DNA from 3 places in the Ruminococcus sp. 1001713B170207_170306_F1 genome. Region 2 is predicted to be linked to each of the others. Evidence: riboswitches for the same ligand, from Rfam matches in the RefSeq annotation. Region 2 holds a riboswitch; each other region holds the start of a gene.
The links. A riboswitch is a leader RNA that binds a small molecule or an ion and turns the genes downstream of it on or off. The one in region 2 is predicted to bind cyclic di-GMP.
Positions count from the first base shown of each region.

Region 1: linked by a shared signal. The riboswitch ahead of I4V84_RS20020 (hypothetical protein) and the one ahead of I4V84_RS16145 (transporter substrate-binding domain-containing protein) in region 2 are both predicted to bind cyclic di-GMP.
Region 3: linked by a shared signal. The riboswitch ahead of I4V84_RS00320 (transporter substrate-binding domain-containing protein) and the one ahead of I4V84_RS16145 (transporter substrate-binding domain-containing protein) in region 2 are both predicted to bind cyclic di-GMP.

Region 1 is NZ_JADPEX010000029.1:18,090-24,848, forward strand. Features, by position in the region: gene I4V84_RS15820 (carbohydrate ABC transporter permease) at 1-396, shown strand, start outside; gene I4V84_RS15825 (MBL fold metallo-hydrolase) at 419-1,246, shown strand; gene I4V84_RS15830 (LacI family DNA-binding transcriptional regulator) at 1,340-2,371, shown strand; cyclic di-GMP riboswitch class I at 2,560-2,643, shown strand; gene I4V84_RS20020 (hypothetical protein) at 2,814-3,830, shown strand; gene rho (transcription termination factor Rho) at 4,476-6,143, shown strand; gene rpmE (50S ribosomal protein L31) at 6,312-6,515, shown strand; gene I4V84_RS15850 (DUF1385 domain-containing protein) at 6,603-6,759, shown strand, end outside.
Region 2 is NZ_JADPEX010000030.1:15,322-22,080, reverse strand. Features, by position in the region: gene I4V84_RS16150 (histidine kinase dimerization/phospho-acceptor domain-containing protein) at 1-505, opposite strand, end outside; gene I4V84_RS16145 (transporter substrate-binding domain-containing protein) at 586-3,459, opposite strand; cyclic di-GMP riboswitch class I at 3,623-3,698, opposite strand; gene I4V84_RS16140 (helix-turn-helix transcriptional regulator) at 3,832-4,281, opposite strand; gene I4V84_RS16135 (alpha/beta hydrolase) at 4,284-5,282, opposite strand; gene I4V84_RS16130 (MerR family transcriptional regulator) at 5,401-5,838, shown strand; gene I4V84_RS16125 (TIGR00730 family Rossman fold protein) at 5,919-6,455, opposite strand; gene I4V84_RS16120 (helix-turn-helix domain-containing protein) at 6,511-6,759, opposite strand, start outside.
Region 3 is NZ_JADPEX010000001.1:64,972-71,730, reverse strand. Features, by position in the region: partial or broken gene I4V84_RS00335 (recombinase TnpX) at 93-282, shown strand; gene I4V84_RS19745 (hypothetical protein) at 754-1,200, shown strand; gene I4V84_RS00325 (DNA mismatch repair protein MutS) at 1,324-2,931, shown strand; cyclic di-GMP riboswitch class I at 3,125-3,200, shown strand; gene I4V84_RS00320 (transporter substrate-binding domain-containing protein) at 3,327-4,142, shown strand; gene I4V84_RS00315 (ATP-binding protein) at 4,126-6,330, shown strand; gene I4V84_RS00310 (ABC transporter substrate-binding protein) at 6,308-6,759, shown strand, end outside.

The DNA of each region.
Region 1 (6,759 bases), on a different contig from region 2:
GCCGGCTTCCACGGAGCATTTGGTATTTTTACCTACGTTGGCTTTTTGAAGTCCATTCCGAAGGAATTGGAAGAGGCAGCAGCAATTGACGGCTGTGGCATGTTCCGCTGCATGTGGCAGGTAATTTTCCCATTGGTACGCTCCACAAGCATAACTCTTCTGGTACTGTTTTTCCTGTGGACATGGAATGATTTCCTTATGCCAAACCTGTATGTTTCAGACAGTGGTTTGAGAACCCTGACAGTTGCTATTTATATGTTTAAGAGTACCTCCGGATCTGAGTGGAATCTGATGCTTGCCGGAATGACTCTGTCTATGGTTCCAATCATAATCATTTATATTGCAGCACAGAAATATATCACCAGCGGACTTACCGCAGGTGCAGTAAAAATGTAATTGAAAAGGAGAACGGCAGAAAATGGACAATATTAATTTACAGAGAATTGAAGGCTATACAGTTCAGCTGGTAGCAGAGGATGTCTGGGCAATCGATGAGTTCGGAGCAGACATTATTTATCTGGTAAAAGGTGAAAAAAGTGCAGCTGTGATCGATACCGGTTCAGGTTTTGGAAATCTGAAAAAGGTGATCGAAACCCTGACTGATTTGCCATATGTTGTATTAAATACACATGGACATCTGGATCATGTGGGCGGCAATCACGAGTTCGGAAAGGCATATCTGAGTGAAAAAGATTTCAAAATGGCAGATACAGAAAAACTTAGAAGCGGCTGGAAGAAATATGTGGAAAAAACAAAGAAGGAACCGGGATTTTATGGAACAGAGTACATAATTGAAGGTCGTGAGCCTGGAGATTTCCAGATGCTGCCGCTGAGCGAGCATCAGATCTTTGATCTGGGCGGCAGAAGTCTGGAAGTGTTATTCACACCAGGACATACTCCTGGAAGTGTAGTTTTCCTGGATAGAAAAAATAAATTTCTGTTTGCCGGAGACAGTGTAGTGTCAACTCCGATCCTGATTTTTGATACCTATTCCTCAACAGTAAAGGAATATGCAGAGGGATTAAAGAAGTTAGATAAAGAAGATTTTGAGCTTATTTTCCCAGGACATTTTTTACGTCCGATCGGAAAAGCAATTCTTCACGATCTTATCACATGTGCTGATAAAATCGTAGAAGGAACTGCAAAACCGGAGCCTATTGACTTCAGCCATATGTCTTCAGAACCAGCTGTTCTCTACAAATACGGAAAAGGAAATATCGCCTATAACGACAAGCATATTTGCTGATAAATAATTTTTTTACAAATTTTATTGAAAATCATTTGCCATGATATGCCAGTACATATATAATGAACACATTGTTGCATGAGGAGGGCAGTTATGGAGCAGATAACAATTAAAGAGGTTGCGAAACTGTGTGGCGTAGGAGTCAGCACGGTGTCCAGGGCTATTAACAATCACCCGGACATTAATCCTGAAACGAAACAGAAGATTCTGGATATTATCAAAGAGTATAATTATGTACCGAATAACAGTGCCAGAAACCTGAAACGAGCTGATTCAAATACGATCGCAGTTATGGTAAAAGAAATCAGCAACCCATTCTGGGGTGTTATGCTGCATGTGTTGGAGAAAAAGGTTCGTGAAAGAAAATACTGCCTGGTATTGCAGAATGTAGCAGATGATGAAGATGAAGTTGAGCTTGCGCTTCAACTGGAAAAAGAGAAAAAGGTCAAGGGAATCATATTTCTTGGTGGTATGTATGATTATGATGAGTCAAAGCTGAGAATGGTGAGGGTTCCGTATGTGATCGCCAGTTCCGGAAAAACAATTCCGGAGGATACTGGATCTTATACTCGAAGCGCTCTTGTAACAATTGATACAGAGATCGAGAGCCAGAATATGGTTGATTATCTGTGCAGCTGTGGACATAAAAGAGTTGCGTTCATTACTTCCGGAGATGAAGGTCTGGGAAGGTGCCATCTGAATGGCTATAAAAGGGCATTGGAGAAAAATGGACTGGAGTACGATGAGAAGCTTATAGTCCGTTTAAAGCCGGGGAATAGAATTTATACTATTGAGAATGGTTATAACAGTACCCGTGAGCTTTTGGAATCAGGAGTAGATTTTTCCTGTATTTATGCTATTTCAGATACTTTGGCTGTAGGAGCCTGCAAAGCAATTATTGACAGCGGTAAAAGAGTACCGGAGGATTATTGCGTGGCAGGGGCTGATGGACAGGATATTGCAGAATATTATCATCCATCTATTACTACTTTGGAATATCCCAGAGTGGAAACTGCACAGCAGAGTATTCGTACTTTGTTTGACATGATTGACCGGAAAAAGGTGGTTAAACGGCAAATGCTGGCCGGAAGACTCATAGAACGGGAATCTACACGTAAACTGTGAGGGGTGTATGTTACTACCCAGACAGCGAAAAGAAATCTGTGAAATTATTTGAGAATGATTATCAGTTGTTACGGTCAGCTCAGATAGTTTTACAGATTTTTTCATTTTTGTATTTTTTAGACGGATTTTTGTGAATTTTAACAAAGAAAATCCGTTGACAAAAGTGAGGACTTGCTCTATTATAAGAAATGAATAAAAGGCAAACCTGTTGAAAGACAGGGACGCAAAGCCAAGGGTCTAAGGTCTCAGGACTATGACAGCCGGTTGCCGCATTGATATTGATTAGGTAATGTAATATGACAGGAGACGTGGTTCTTCTATTTGTGGCGACCGTTTATTTAATCTGATAAACGGTTTTTTTATTTCCACAAACTGATGGGACTGATAGTTTCCGGATAGCGGCAAGTCAGTTACATTATGGTTCAAGAAAGGTGTGTTATTTATGAAAGGAAAGAAATTAGCAGAGTGGCTCGCAAATAAAAAAGTTGTTTCCAGTTGTGCTGCTATAGCATTGGCAGCAGTGATCGGCGGCGTTTCATTATTCTCAGGAGTAGGAGAAACACCTGAATTCCCCAGTTACACAGATCCGATCATGGAGACTTCCATCATAGAAGATGAAACTCCACTGGCTTCCCAGCCGAAGACTACTGTGAAGACTACCTCCAGTACCAAGACAACTAGGAAGACTGTTAAATTAAAAAAGGCTTCCAAGAAGAGCTATACCAAGAAACTGAAAACCAAAACAAAAGTAACCAATAAAACAAATAAATCCGGTAATACAACAGTAGATACCAAGACAACCGTTGTTACCAAAGCAACAGCGAAATACACCAAGAAATCCAAAAAGAAAGTTGTTACATCCAAGATCACAACAACTGTTCAGACAACAACTACACAGCAGGTATCAATTGACAATGAGACCGCTGTAAGCACTACTTCTTCTGGTACTTCTGCTGCCCAGGTAACTGCAGCAGCAAACTCTTCACAGAACCAGAGCAAACACGAGGAAAATGTAGCAAGTGTTGCAGGCAAGATGGACAATCGTGTAATTGCAGCATATCAGCAGCTGGGATTTAAGCTTGTTGTTGATCCATCCGTCAACTATTCAGGATATTTTGATGCAAGATCAAGATCTATTACAATGAAGCAGATCGATGATTCTGTTTATCATGAGTTGGGTCATTTCCTTGCATTTATCGCAGGAAATGCAGATAAGACAGCAAGCTTCCAGAGCATTTTTGCAGCTGAGAAGGCAAATGTTACAGCTTTTAATAAAGCCTATGTAACACAGAATGCTTCCGAATATTTTGCAGAATCTGTTAAGGATTACATCCTGAACAATGCTTCCTTGAAGAGTAGCAGACCACAGACTTATGCAGCTGTTCAGAATGCACTGAATCAGATTACAGATGCACAGATCGCTAAGATCCAGAAGATTTATGGAGCGTTCTGGAACTAATGATTTTAAAGATGACCGGCACCCGGAGAAATATCTCCGGGTGTTTTACTGTGGATACCACAGGCGCGGGAAAATAGTGTTTTATAAAAAGGTAAGTGACAGATAGTACTTACCTTTTTGTCACCGGGAGAGCCGTAATCTTATATATGTCGAGTTACTGTTCACTGGTAACATTCCGCGAGGTGTTTTTTGTGAACAAAATTCACAGAAAACCCGAGAATTAAGTTTGCGCAGCAAACGCTACTTCTTGTGCTTGTCACAAGAAGGTTCGTCTTTCTGTGCATCGCGAAGCGTGTTACTGGTCACGGAGTGAACAGTAACTATGTCGAAGAGTCTGGATATGTGTCGACAGAAAATTCTTGCAATGAAAAACCTTAGGTGTGTATAATACAAAACAAAGGTTATCACTTTCTTGCAGGCAGGGATAGATATATTGGGGTCACTGGTCCTAAGTGAACAGTAATATATATTTGGAATGGATGTAGACACGGCGCCTGAAATGTGTTAGAATCAACTTTAATAAGTTTTTTGAAGGATGTTTTTATAATTCAGTATATAGCTTCTGTCTAATCAGACATTTGTATCCCGTTAAATCAAAATTGAAATGTGTTTTAGAATTGTATTAGTCGAAGAGGTAGATGATTGATGAAAGAAAAGTATGAATCATTATCCCTGGCTACGCTGAAAGACTTGGCAAAAGCCAGAGGACTGAAGGGCATTTCTACTATGAGAAAGCCTGAATTAATTGAACGTATGCTGGAAGAGGACAGGAAAGAACAGACTGCAGAAAATGAGCAGACTATTTCCGGAACAGCAGAAGAGAATACCATACCTGCAAGACCAGAGCCTGTGGCAGCAGAAAAAACAGAAAATACGGGAAGTGTTTCTTCACCGGAGAGAAGAGAAGCACCAACCAGATCCCGTACCATTATACGGCGTAATCCTGAGTACCGCAGCAATAATTATGGCAGAAATGAAAATGCAGGACGCCAGAACAGTTATAATGGGGAAAACAGACCGGAGAACTTCGTGAAGCGCACTCCTGTAGCGAAACCTGTAGAAGTGGTTCCGCCAGCCGAATTAAGACCTGAGGAAACGGAACAGCCCCGTACAGGCGCAGCCAGTGAGAACCGTACAGAAGAGGATGTAAGCAATGCTTACAGTGTTCCGGCTGAAACGGTCCAGCTTGACAGTGGCGAAAAGGCCAATGGAATCCTGGAGGTTATGCCGGATGGGTTTGGATTTATCCGAAGTGAGAATTATCTTCCAGGAGAAAATGATATCTATGTTTCTCCGTCACAGATCCGCAGATTCAATCTGAAGACAGGGGATATTATTCAGGGAAATATCCGTATTAAAACACAGGGGGAGAAATTCAGTGCCCTTTTGTATGTGACATCTATCAATGGCTTCCATCCAAGTGAGGGACAGAAGAGATACAATTTTGAAAATATGACCCCGATTTTTCCAGATGAGCGTCTGATCATGGAGCGGCCTGGCGGAACTACTGCCATGCGTATCGTAGATCTGATCAGCCCTATCGGAAAGGGACAGCGTGGTATGATCGTTTCCCCGCCTAAGGCAGGTAAAACTACTTTGCTCAAGGATGTTGCGAAATCTATTCTTAAGAATAACAAGGATATGCATCTGATCATTCTTCTTATTGATGAACGTCCTGAGGAAGTTACCGATATCAGGGAAGCAATACAGGGACCGAACGTGGAAGTTATTTATTCCACATTTGATGAGCTTCCGGAGCATCATAAGCGTGTATCCGAGATGGTTGTAGAGCGTGCACGCCGCCTTGTAGAACATAAGCAGGATGTTGTGATCCTTCTGGATTCCATTACCAGACTGGCAAGAGCCTATAACCTGGTTGTTCCCCCAAGTGGAAGAACTCTGTCAGGAGGTCTTGATCCGGGAGCACTTCATATGCCGAAGCGCTTCTTTGGTGCAGCACGTAATATGCGTGAGGGAGGAAGCCTTACCATTCTTGCCACTGCACTGGTTGACACCGGAAGCAAAATGGATGACGTTATTTACGAGGAATTCAAGGGAACCGGCAATATGGAACTTGTTCTTGACCGCAAGCTGCAGGAGAAACGGGTTTTTCCGGCCATCGACATTCAGAAATCCGGTACCAGACGAGAAGATCTGCTTCTGAGCAAAGACGAGCAGGAAGCTGTATATATTATGCGAAAGGCTCTTAACGGAATGAAGTCTGATGAGGCAGTGGAACAGATCCTGAACATGTTTGCACGTACTGCAAATAATGCTGAATTTGTGCAAATGGTAAAAAAACAGAAATTGTAATGTTCACAAAAAACACCGTGCAGAATATTATCTGGGATTAGTTTTAGAAATTTTTATAAATAACTTGCATTTCTCATAACGCCATGCTATAATCAGTAGGCTGTGTAAAGTGTGAATTCGTCAGATTCAACGCAAATAAAATAGAATAAATATAGAGAGGTGAAAATCATGAGAGAAGGAATCCATCCGAATTACTATCAGGCAACTGTAACCTGCAACTGCGGTAATACTTTTGTAACAGGATCTACCAAGCAGGATATCCACGTAGAAATCTGCTCCAAATGTCATCCGTTCTATACAGGACAGCAGAAAGCTACTCAGGCTCGCGGACGTATCAATAAGTTCAACGAGAGATATGGCCTGAATAAATAATTTGAATATTACTGAATGAGAAGGTTGAGGTTGGGAAATCTCAACCTTTCTTTGTAATTTGACTGAATTTATGAGACGGAGGATAAAATGAAACCATCTAACATCGGTGGACAAGCTGTAATGGAGGGCATTATGATGCGTCATAAGGACAAATATTCCATTGCAGTGCGCCGTCCTGATAAAGAAATTGAAGTAAAGGTTGAAGATTACAAATGTATCTTTGGCAAGGCAAAGATCTGGCGCA
Region 2 (6,759 bases):
GTGCGAAAAAATGTTTCTCATCCTCGTATATTTTGGCTGCCTGTGCCTCAAAAAATTCATGCTGGTTCGGATTCGGTTTACTTCTATAATGGTATGTAATGCGCTCCTTCCGGGAAAGCTGTTCCTTTAGATGCCCTGTCGAAATCCAGTCCTTAAATTCCTGTCTTTCTTTCTCATACAGATATTGAACCGCATATTGGTCAGCAGAAGAATTGAAATTATCACCCTGTTTCAGATTCATTTTTTTTACGTTGGTTCCATCGTTTATATGGAGAATTTCAAAGGAACCGGTATTTAATTCAACATAATAGACAGCCGTAAAATCTGCACATATCTTATCCAAAAGCCGTCTTTCCGCCATCTGTTCTTCCAACGTACTTTTCAGTTTTCTGTTCCTCATATGTACCATTACAGTCAGGATAAGAAGCAGAACGATCAGCACAGTTATAAAAACCAAAACAGTCACAGACTGCGGTTGCTTCGGAAATAAATTAATTTCTGTCATAACAAAATCCTCTCTCTATGTTTCCTGTCTGCTTTTCCCATGCATCTGGAAGGCTCCTGATTGCTGCGGTTGCCTCATAATCATTTATGACAGGCATTTTGCTTTCTCAACTCTTCGCTTATGGTCTGCTTAATTTTTTCCGCATCCAGCGGCTTTGCGAGATGTGCGTTCATTCCTGCTTCCATACACTTTTCTGCATCTTCCCTAAATGCATTTGCAGTCATAGCAATGATAGGGATTATTTTTGCATCCTGCCGTTCCAGGTCTCTTATTGTTCTTGCAGCAGTAAGACCATCCATCACCGGCATCATAATATCCATTAAAATAACATCGTATGTTCCCGGTTCGGAAGCTTCAAAATGCTGAACAGCTTCTAACCCATTGTTCACTGTTTCTACTTTAGCCCCATTTTCCGTCAGCATAAATTCTGCTATTTCCACATTCAGCTCATTATCTTCAACCAGCAATACCCGGATATCTGATATATCTGCATCAAAATCTTCTTTTTCTTCTGGCCGTGCATTCGTATCAATTTTAAATGGAAGTATTACAGTAAAACAGCTTCCTTCACCAAGCTTGCTTTCAACTGTTATGGTTCCGCCCATCTTTTCTACAAGTTGTTTCACAATAGGCATTCCCAGACCTGTCCCATTATAATCAGAACGTGGGGAATTATCTGCCTGTACAAATGGAGTAAACAATTCATTTTTTATAAATTCTTCTGACATTCCAATTCCATTATCTTTTATTTTAAATTCACATGTCATGTGATCTTCTAATCTTTCAATCGTTCTCATACTCATGTAAATAAAACCATTCACCTTATTGTACTTCATACTGTTTGTAAACAGATTCATCAATATTTTTTTCAGATGAACTGCATTGCTCCAAACATATATACCACTGTAATCATCATGTTCTCCTATAACATGAAGTCCTTTTTCTTCTGCCTGAAAAGATAGTGACTCCGTGATTTCCTGACATACCTGATCCAGATTGATGGATTCATCACCAAAAACCATTGTATCTGATTCTAACTTTGCCATATCTAAAACATCATTTATCAATGATAGTAGCAGTTTCGATGACTCATGTATTTTATTCATGCAATCCTTTGCCCGCTCAGCATCATTTCCGCTTTTCTCAAGAATCGTAAGCATGCCAATAATACCATTGATCGGTGTTCTGATATCATGAGACATGTTATTTAAAAAGGAAGTCTTAGCCTTATTGGCACTCTGTGCTTCTACAAGTGCATTTTGTAATTCCTGCTGTTTTTCTTCAAGCTCCTGATTCAGCTTCAATGCCTGCTCAGCAGACTTCTTGGATTTTTCTTCCGCACGTTTTGATTTTTTCAAAGAATTAAGAATTATACACAGAACAACGAAAAAAGAAATTCCAGCGATAAGTGAAACTGTCAGTAAATTGTCCTGAATAAAATCCTTCGCTGTAACTTTTCGTAAGGAAGCATTATACGAAACTACTGCACCTGAAAATTGAGTTGTAGGTATAGATGTCAGTGTTTTATTCAGAATGGACAAAAGAACCGGTTCTCCCTGCAGAATAGCAAATGGAACATCAGCTTCTTTTGTCAGGAAAACACTATGAAGCTTATTATTTTTCAAATAGTCTGAAACAGTACCTGAATTGCTTACAATACAATCCGTCTCCCCCTTCTGCATTGCTTTTACTGCTGCATCTGATGTTTCATATTCCACAACCTTCCATTGCGGATAATTGTATGAAAGATATGCTTTCAATGCAAAATCATCTTTTTCAACGGCAACTATATTCTCTTTATTTTCATCAAAAGAATCCTTTGCCGTAATTGCTGCCATATTGAGAGTCAACAGCGTATCCGACAAAGCAAATCCATTTGTTTCTGCAAAGTATGGATTCTGGTTTGCATGAAAAATCAGGTCTATTTTTCCATCCTGCAATGCCTGAAGCAGTTCACTTCTTGTCTCATATCCATTTAATTCAAATTCCAGAGTCTGACCTTGCAGACAATTTTCTGCAAGATCCACATAATCTGTAATAACACCTGTCAGTTTACCTGTTGATGGATCTACACTGCTGATACCTCCATCCTGATTCAGATACCCTATCCGGATTGCACCATGCTGCCCGATCCACTCACTTTCTTCTTTTGAAAGAAACGAGCTGCTCTGTGCAGAAAGATAACGCCTGTAGAGATCATCTGTGTAAAATGGGTTGTCATCCTTGATTCTGCGCATAGCACTATCCAGTGCTTCTTTGATATCCGGACGTTCTGGATTTATAGCGAAATAGATTTCTGTCTCTCCAATACTTGTAAGCGGTGAAATATCCGATTCTTCCCAACGGGATTCTTCTACCGAAACGAAGCAGTCAATTTCATGTTTCGACAGTTTGTCCATAATTTCTGTGGTTGTAGAAACATTGATATGCTTCGTATGCAGACCATATTTTGATTCCCATTCATTAAGCACATCCTCCACTATATTATCTTTAGACACACCAATATTTTTTCCCTCAAAAGAATCCAAATTTCCTGCTGTAAGATCCATATTGGATGCATCCGTATAGATGTAATATTTCTCTTCCCCCATAGGCATATCGGAAAAAAGCATATTTTCAGCACGTTCGTCTGTATAGGAAATGTCACCAAGAATATCAATCTCTCCATTTTCCAACTGTGTAAAGCAGTTTTTCCAATCACTTGTTATGTATTTATATGTCCATCCTGCATAACCTGCAATATCTTGAAGATACTCATAACCATAGCCGCTTCTTTCTCCCTTTTCATTGACGGTATTATAAGTTTCTTCAAAAGATCCTACCCGGATAACATTGTCAGAGTTTTCTTTGGCAAATGTAGGAACGGATAAAACAATAAAACATATAATTGTGCAAAATATAATGTAACAAAATTTGAAATTCATTATATTCTGTACTAATTTGCACTTCTTCATCTTTCTCCCCTCCTCTAGGCTACAGTTGCTTGCTTCCAGATTTTAATTTTACATTCATTAATTGTCAATAACCTCCCCGCTATTTTTCCAAACAGCTTCTGTATTACTTATTCAAGTGCTCTACCATAAAAAAGCACTGCCAAACAGACAGTGCAACCTCATTTCATGCAACTGGCTGCCATTTTACAGGCCCTGTAGCTTTGCGTCCCAGACTTTCATCTGGTTTGCCGATTTCCTTATTATAGCTTTAATACTTATGCAAAAAAACTGATTTCATTATACTTTAATGCTCTAGTATACACAAGAAAACATTACCGTTTTAACGACAAAAATAAAAAAAGAACAGCCGATACATATACTCGAACTATTCTTCTACTTCCGAAGACCACGTAGCATTGACATCACTGTTTCCTGCTCATTTGTACTCAGATTATTCCATATCCTTAAAACTTCTTTCTGTTTTTCTGTCAGATTCTCTGAATTACCTTCCTGAAAAAAATGTGATAATGTCACACCCAAAGCTGTACATATTTTTTCAAGTGTGATCAGCGACGGCAGGTTTTCCTGCGCCATGATTCTTCCCAGTGATGACTGGGAAATTCCAAATACACATAAGCATGATACAATAGAGGCATGCTGAAGGAGGATCTCATATGGCAAAGCAAGCTGTACAATTTCTTCTTTTGTATGATATTTGTTATTCAACTCCATCGTTATTTTTAATGCCCTTTGAGACAGCTCATGCATGATCAGATGGTCTTCACTTCCACCGTCTACAGTATATCCGGGCTTCATATTACTCAAATATTCTTCAAATGTCATGATTAACCAACCCCGTTTTCTTTAAAAAATTTCTGGATTTTATCAAATGGGATTACATCCAGATTATCGTAAAGATCTGTATGAACAGCCCCTGGAATTGTCAGCAGCTCTTTATTGGATGTGTACTTGCTGTCCTTGATCATATTTTCATAAGCATCTTTTCCAAAATAATAACTGTGCGCTTTTTCTCCATGAACGATAAGGACTGCACTTCTGATTTCATTACAGTACTTTAATATTGGCTGATTCATAAATGACATACATCCAATACTGTTCCAGCCCCCATTGGAATTCAGGCTCCTTTTATGATAACATCTGCCTTTATAATACTCACTATAATCTTTTACGAAGAGAGGGGCATCTTCGGGAACCGGAAGTGGAACACAACCACCGCTTCTGGAATACTCGCCTTTACGGTATTCTTGTGTTCTGAGGGCATTCAGTGACTGTTTCTTTGCATAACGTGCTTCTTCACTGTCCTCAGAATCAAAGTACCCATTTGCATTTACCCTTGTCATATCATACATGGTAGATGCTACAGTTGCTTTTATTCTTATATCCAATGCAGTTGCGTTAAGAGCCATTCCACCCCATCCGCAGATTCCAATGATTCCTATTTTATCCGTATCCACATCTTCCCGAACAGAAAGAAAATCAACAGCAGCCATGAAATCTTCTGTATTAATATCCGGAGAAGCCATGAATCTTGGATTGCCTCCACTTTCCCCCGTAAAAGAAGGATCAAATGCAATCGTTAAATATCCTTTTTCAGCCATCGTCTGCGCATATAATCCGGAACACTGTTCTTTGATTGCACCAAATGGTCCGCTTACGGCAATCGCAGGATATTTCCCTGACACATTTTTCGGCTTATACAGATCTGCAGCAAGTGTGATTCCATAACGATTTACAAATGTCACTTTCTTATGATCTACTTTTTCACTCTGTGGAAAAGTTTTATCCCATTCAGATACCAACTTTAATTCTTCTGTTTTTAACATATTCAACATCCTCCATATGCAAAATTTCTTGTAATTATACTAACAATAGTATATGATATAAATATCATACAACCTAAAGTTAACTTTAGGTCAAGCATATTTTGAAAGAAGGTTTTTTATGTATACAATCGGTCAGGTCTCTGCAATGTTTGGTCTCCCTGTTTCTACCTTAAGATATTATGACAAGGAAGGTTTTTTCCCTAATCTGGAGCGTAAAGGAAACATCCGTTATTTCAGCGATAATGAGTTGGAAGCGCTTCGTATCATTGAATGTCTGAAGAAATCTGGGCTTGAGATCAAAGATATAAAGCAATTTTTTATCTGGGTATCTGAAGGCAGCGCCAGCTATGAAAAAAGGAAAGAATTATTTGAAGCCAGAAAATCAGCTGTTGAAACTGAAATCCAGGAACTTCAAAAAACTCTCTCCCTCTTAAAATTTAAGTGCTGGTATTATGAAACAGCAATGAAAGATGGTAATGAAGATACGATAAATGCCATGTTACCTGATAAACTTCCAAAAAATATACAGAAACTATATGACAAAGGACATGAATGATTTTTGTTTCTTCTTCAAGCTGGAATTGATCGTGCTCTGTCTTTCGCTAATGCAACTCCATTTTACTGTGCAAACATAAGTTATGCCCGTCTCAAGATTCGCTTTATATCATCCAGATTTTCAACAAAAAAGATTCCCTCCTGTCGCTCGTTAGAAGATAATCCTTTTTCAATCATATGATTTAGAAGTGCTTTCAAATCATCGTAGTAACCGTTCAGGTTGTAGAGAATGCAGGGTGCCTCCAGATGTTTCAAAGACACCTTCGACATTACCTCTGCAATTTCCTCCAATGTTCCCGTGCCGCCCGGGAAGGCAATAAAGGCTTCTCCTAACTCAATCATTTTGTTTTTTCTCTCAGACATATCCTTAGTCACAATCAGTTTTGTCAGTCCATCATGTTGAAACTCATTTTCAATAAAAAAATTCGGCTCAACACCCGTAACATCACCGCCTGCCTTCAATACACTGTCTGCCAATGCTCCCATTAAACCACCTTTAGAACCACCGTAAACAAGTGCATTTCCACTGTTTCCAATCCATGCCCCCAATTCCTCAACTGCTTTTCGTAAGCATGGGTCATTTCCTTCGTTTGCCCCAAGATAAACTGTTATATTCATTAAAAATTTTCTCCTACAACTTCCGATTGTTCGAGCTTTTCAAATACTAACGTACTTAATTCTGTTCAATAAGTGATTTATAGTAGTTACCAAAGTCAGCAAGTGAATTAACAATTGGAAGCATTTTTGTTCCGAGTTCCGTTAATCCGTATTCAACTCTCGGTGGCTGCTCATGGTAATCGTGGCGATATGCCAGTCCATCATTCATCATTTGCCTTAAACTATCTGTCAAAACCTTTTGTGAAATACCATCTATACTTCGTTGTAGCTCATTGAATCTCCATGGGCGCTCTTTCAAGTTACG
Region 3 (6,759 bases), on a different contig from region 2:
ATAAAAATACCCTTTAGGAGTAGAAATCATCCTAAAGGGTATTTTCCTCTTAAGCGATATACAGGGGAGGGGTGGTAGTTTCTACCTTAAGAGGGAAGCATGTGGCAAGTACAATACCGTATGGTTATCTTAAAGATAAGGATGATTCGAATATATGGGTCAGTGATGAAGAAGCGGCAGCAGTTGTACAGAGAATCTTCCACAGTAGCAGGGATTCTGAAGAAAAGAGAGTATCTTGGTCATACAGTAAACTTCAAAACCAGAAAGCATTTTAAGGAGAGGTAAAGCCGTCTATCTGGTAAAAACTTGCACAGAATGTAGCAAAGATTCAAAGAGAAGAGGCTAACCTGCTTTTGGGGGATATTGAATCATGGAAATGTCAGAGATGATTGCAGCAATGCAGGAGAAAATCAACCGGATGCTGGTTACAGAAGCAAGCCGACAGGAAATATGACAGGAGTGATTTGAAAGTAAATTGAAATGGAAATATGACGGAGAGTGTGATATGATTTCAAGGTAGAAGGACCTGCACAAGGTGGATTACACTCATATGAATTTACGGCTGATACGGAATAAAGAAAACAGGTATAAAAGGATTTTTTTCAGAAAGATTGTTATTATTTTGCCATATCCAGCAGAACAACGTGCATGGCATTGTCCGCATTGTAAAAAGTATTGATGTGGATGGAAGCTGAAGAGCAATTATAAAGTTTTACGACTTGTAGAATATGAAAATGCTGTAAGGAGAAAGAGATGGAATGGTTTGGGATTGTAGCATTGTTGCTGCTACTTTGTTATTCAGCGTATCCGGGAAAAGTAAAGCGTTTGGAAACGAAAGTAAAACGATTGGAGAAAAAGCAGAGAGGAGTGGCATATATGTCAAAGCTGATTAATGATCTTGTAGGAAAACAATGTATTATCAGATCAGAGTTCATTTTTAGTTTTGCGGAAAAAACTGAATTATCCTGCAAGATTATAGATGCAGATGATGAATGGATAAAAATTTGTTATACAGAGAAAAAAGATAAGTTTGCCTTTTTGCCCCAGCCAATGGCCGCACCTTCCCTTTTGAAAAAAGAGATCGTACAGATTCCATTAAAAGATGAAATTCCGGAGCGCCAGATCTGCCTGGTGTATGACAGCCAGCATCCTATGGGAGCTGCGGCAAGAGAACTAAAAAATACAATTCTATTGAATTGATTACATAAAAGAGGTGAAAGCGGAATGAATCCATATGTATCAGTAATCTTGACAATAGCAGTATGCCTTTTGCTATTTGTTTTATGGATTATATATGAAAATTATAAAAATAAAAAGCGTATCTTGACTAAAATTCGAAGAAACTGGGGGAAGCCGTATACCAGACAATATGAGCCTGGTGACATTGAGCAGATTTCCCATTATTTTAGACGAAGAGAAAAAGAAGGTTTCGCAATAGATGATATTACCTGGAATGATCTGGATATGGATCGCCTTTATAAGATGGTAAATCAGACGATTTCTTCTCCTGGGGAAGATGTGCTTTATGATATGATGCGAAGACCTGTATTTTCTCAGGCTGAAATAGACAAAAGAGATGAGTTGATAGATTTTTTTTCCCAACATGAAAAAGAACGGGAGCATATGCAGCTGCTCCTGTCGCAGATTGGAAAAACGAGATTAGGTTCTTTGTCGGATACGGTATTGGCTCTTAAAAGTTCTTCTGAGGTAAAAACAGGAATCCATTGGTTTATGTTGATACTGCTGGTGTTGAATGTTGCAGTGCTTTTACCTGTGAAGCCAGTAGTTGGCTTTTTTTGCTTCATAGTCTTAATGATAACAAATATTACAATTTATTATGCAGGCAATGACCGAAAATTAATTGAAGCTTACCTGGATTGTTATGCACACTTGCTTCGAATGTTATCTGTTGCAGAAAAAATAAAGAATGTGCAATGGTCAGAAACAAGAAAGCAGATGTCTGCTATTGCAGAAGCCAGAGCGGTGTTTAAGGGTCTTAACCGGAAAGCAATTTTTTTGACCAGTAAAAATACAGATGGAGGAGATCCGGCACAGATTCTTATGGACTATATCAGAATGCTGACTCATATAGACATTCTGGTTTATAACGGTCTTTTGAAAAAAATTCAGGACAAAACGGACTCTATTTTGAAGCTTATTGATAATATTGGAGAACTGGATGCGTGTATTTCCATTGCATCTTTTCGGGAACTTCTTACGCTTTGGTGCAAACCTGAGTTTAAAAGCTGGGAAAGTGGTGTCACGCAGATTGAAATGGCTGTAGAAGATCTGTATCACCCACTGCTTCAGGAGGCAGTTGCCAATAGCTTTCAAGTAGCCGGAGGAACTTTGGTAACCGGTTCTAACGCATCCGGAAAATCTACATTCCTAAAAAATGTTGCAATGAACAGTATTCTTGCCCAGACGCTTGTTACCTGTACTTGTTCATCCTACCAGGCACCGTTTTTGAAAGTTATGACATCTATGGCATTGCGGGATGATATAGAGAGTGGAGAGAGCTATTTTATTGTAGAAATCAAGTCGCTGAAACGAATATTGGAAGAAAGTAAGAAAAGGGAGCCACTTTTATGTATTATTGATGAAGTGCTTCGAGGTACAAATACGGTTGAGAGGATTGCTGCTTCATCCAGAATTTTAAATGCACTTCGGCAAAAATGGGTGCTGCCTTTTGCAGCTACTCATGACATAGAACTGTCGTACATTTTGGATTCCCAGTATGAAAACTATCATTTTGAGGAAGACGTACAGGAAAAAGAGGTGGTATTTTCCTATATCCTGAAAAAGGGAAGAGCCACATCCCGAAATGCGATTCAGCTTTTGGATATGTTAGGTTATGACAAGGAAATTGTAGAGGATGCACGAAATGCGGCATTTAATTTTGAAAATAAAGGAATCTGGGATGCCTTATAAATGCAGCAGATCATGTCTGGAAACAGTAATGTCAATGCTGCGTGGACTTCGGAAGAAGGAGAACAGTTCGAGTATATGTATCGGCTGTTCTTTTTTTAAATTTTTAAGTGTTAAAGCGGTGAGGTTTTTCTTGTGTAAAGTAGAGCAATGGAGTATAATAAAATAGGTTTTTGCATAATTTTAAAAGCTATAATAAGAAAATCGGCAAAACAGACGAAAGTCTGTGACGCAAAGCTACAGGGCCTGTAAAATGGCAGCCAGTTGCATGAACTGAGGTGCACTGTCTGTGAGACAGTGTTTTTTTACGGTGTTATTTCATAGACGTAACAATAATAATTTTATGGCAGGGAATCAGATATGAAAAATACGAGAAGGATAGTTAGGATAGACAGAAAATGAAAGGAAAAAAAGTGATTGCAGGCATTCTGCTTGCGGGAATTTTAGCAGTCACCCTGGCAGGGTGTAAAAACACAGATAACACGAAAGAAGAAACAGAAAAGCCCGTTATTACCCTCGGCAGTGACAGCTATCCGCCATACAATTATCTGAACGAGGATGGCGTACCGACGGGCATAGATGTAGAACTGGCTACAGAAGCTTTCAAAAGAATGGGATATCAGGTGGAGGTTGCCCAGATCAACTGGGAGAAGAAAAAAGAACTGGTGGAGAGCGGAGAGATTGACTGTATCATGGGTTGTTTTTCCATGGAAGGGCGTCTTGATGGTTACCGCTGGGCGGGACCATATATAGCAAGCCGTCAGGTGGTCGCTGTAAATGAGAATAGTGATATTTATAAACTGAGTGACCTGGAGGGAAAGAACCTGGCTGTCCAGTCCACAACCAAACCGGAAGGCATTTTTCTGGACCGGACAGATGATAGAATCCCAAAACTGGCAAATCTGATCAGTCTCGGACACCGGGAGTTGATTTATACATTTCTGGGAAAAGGATATGTAGATGCAGTCGCCGCACATGAGGAATCTGTTGTCCAGTATATGAAGGATTATGACGCAAGCTTTCGTATCCTGGAAGAGCCTCTGATGATCACTGGAATAGGTGTCGCTTTTGCAAAAGATGATGACAGAGGAATCTGTGAGCAGATGAGCCAGACGCTGGAAGAAATGCGTCAGGATGGCACATCCCTGAAAATTATTGGAAAATATCTGGATGATCCCCAGAAATATCTGGAGGTGGATGATCTTGGATATTAAGAGGAAGACAAAAGAAAAACGGATCCAGCTGATTGGAGGTCTGTTTGGAATCTGTGTGGCTGTAGGTTCACTGTTTTATTTTTTCCATGCAGAAAAAACGGAAGCCGAGAAAAGAATGGTAGAGATTGTAAATTATGTCAAAGTGCAGTGTTCCACCTACACCCATTATAATGAATCTTCGGAATCCAAAAGCCTCCTCCGTGCCATTGAAAGTGCCAGACAGATGAGTACAAATATTAAAATGGAGACAGAAAACGGCGGGCAGCTAAGCCGGGAGTTCCTGAAAGAAAACCTGCAGACTCTCTGGGTGGATGGTATCATTGTACTGGATACAGAGGGAAAGACGGACTGCGAATACAGTACGGATGAGTCTCTGACCGATGAGATTACGGAGTATCTGCAAAAAGACATTATCATGGATTTTACCGGATATGAAGAAAGATCTTATTCAGAACGGTTTGCCAGGGAAGACGGATCCTATATTGATATTGCAGCTTGTGCCAGAAAAGATGCACCGGGTATTGTGGCAATCTACTATTACACACCTCCTGAATTTGCCAGAAACTATACACTGACGATACAAGGGCTTTTAAATGGTTATAGTATCCAGAAAGATGGAACGATTATTGTTGCAGACGAGGGGATTGTTGTTGCCAGCAATGATCAGAGCCTGTTGGGGCAGAATACGGCTGACAACGAAGTTGTTCAGGCAATGAAGAGGCATACAGACAGTCAGCACATTTATCATTTGAAGAATGAAGGAACAGGATGCTACGGAATCATGCTGAAGCAGAGGGATTACTATATTTATGCATATCTTCCGGATACAGAAGTGTTCCATAATCTTCCATTAAGTGTGATAAGTGTTATTTTTCTTTATTTTCTGATGTTCAGTATATTCTGGTTCTGGACATACAGAACCAATCTGGCACACCGAAAACAGGAACAGGAAAAAGATGAAAAATATAAAGAAGAACTTCTGATAGCAGCAAAAAAGGCAGAAGCAGCCAATGAGGCAAAAACAGAGTTTCTACAGCGAATGAGCCATGATATCCGGACTCCGATCAATGGAATCTGCGGCATGGTACATATGGCAGACTATTATGCAGATGATATGGAAAAGCAGACGGAATACAGAACAAAGGTGAAAGAAGCATCTAACCTGCTGCTGGAACTGGTAAATGAAATTCTGGATATGAGTAAGCTGGAGTCAGGCGAAATCGTTCTGGAAGAGATTCCATTTAATCTGAGCAGTATTTCAAGGGAAGTACTTTCTGTAATCGAGCAGATGGCTGCAGAACAGAATATCAGGATCGTGTGGGAGAAAAAAGAAATCACACACCGGGATTTTATTGGAAGTCCGGGGTATGTGAAACGGGTGATGATGAATATCCTGTCCAATGCGGTGAAATATAACAGAGAAAACGGACATATCTATATCAGCTGCATGGAAATCCCAGCCGGACAGCCAGGAATGACCACAATGGAATTTGTCTGCCGGGATACCGGAATCGGAATGACTGAGGAGTTCCAAAAACATATTTTTGAACCATTTGCACAGGAACACACAGGAAGCCGCACAAAATTTGCCGGAACAGGACTTGGGATGCCGATTGCAAAGAATCTGGTCGAGAAAATGGGCGGAGCCATTACCTTTGAAAGTGAAGAAGGAACAGGAACTACATTTGTGATCCGGGTTCCGTTCAAAATAGATATGAATGCGGATAAACGTGAAAAACAGAAGGATGTATCAGAAAAATCTATAAAGGGGCTGCATATTCTTCTGGCAGAAGATAATGAGCTGAACATGGAAATTGCAGAATTTATGCTCCAGAATGAAGGTGCTGAGGTGACGAAAGCATGGAATGGACAGGAAGCTGTTGAGCTATTCAGAAAAAGTAAACCTGGTGAATTTGATGTCATTCTTATGGACATTATGATGCCAGTTATGAATGGTTATGAAGCTACAAAGAAAATCCGTTCTCTGGACAGAGAGGATGCAAAGATGATTCCGATCATTGCAATGACAGCAAATGCATTCACGGAGGACAGACTGAGAGCTAAAGAAGCAGGAATGGATGAACATATAGCAAAGCCTGTTGATGGAAAATTATTAATAAATATAATTTATAAACTAATGAAACACAGTTTCAGGGGGAGTCATAATGAAAAAGAAAAAACGGAGTAAGTTACTTGCTGTACTTCTGGTGATGGCGACAGGCACATCACTTTTGTCAGGCTGCGGCAGAAAAATTGCAGAAAAAGAAGATGCAGAAACCATCACAGTGTATTTATGGAGCACCAGCCTGTATGATAAATATGCACCATACATCCAGGAACAGCTTCCGGATATCAATGTTGAATTTGTAGTCGGCAATAATGATCTGGATTTTTATAAATTTCTTGATGAAAACGGTGGATTGCCGGATATTATTACCTGCTGCCGGTTTTCCCTGCATGACGCAAGTCCGCTGAATGACAGTCTGATGGATCTTTCCACAACCAATGAGGCAGGTGCTGTCTATGATACCTACCTCAGCAGTTTTATGAACGAGGATGGCAGCGTAAACTGGCTTCCCGTGTGTGCAGATGCCCACGGTTTTGTAGTGAACAAGGA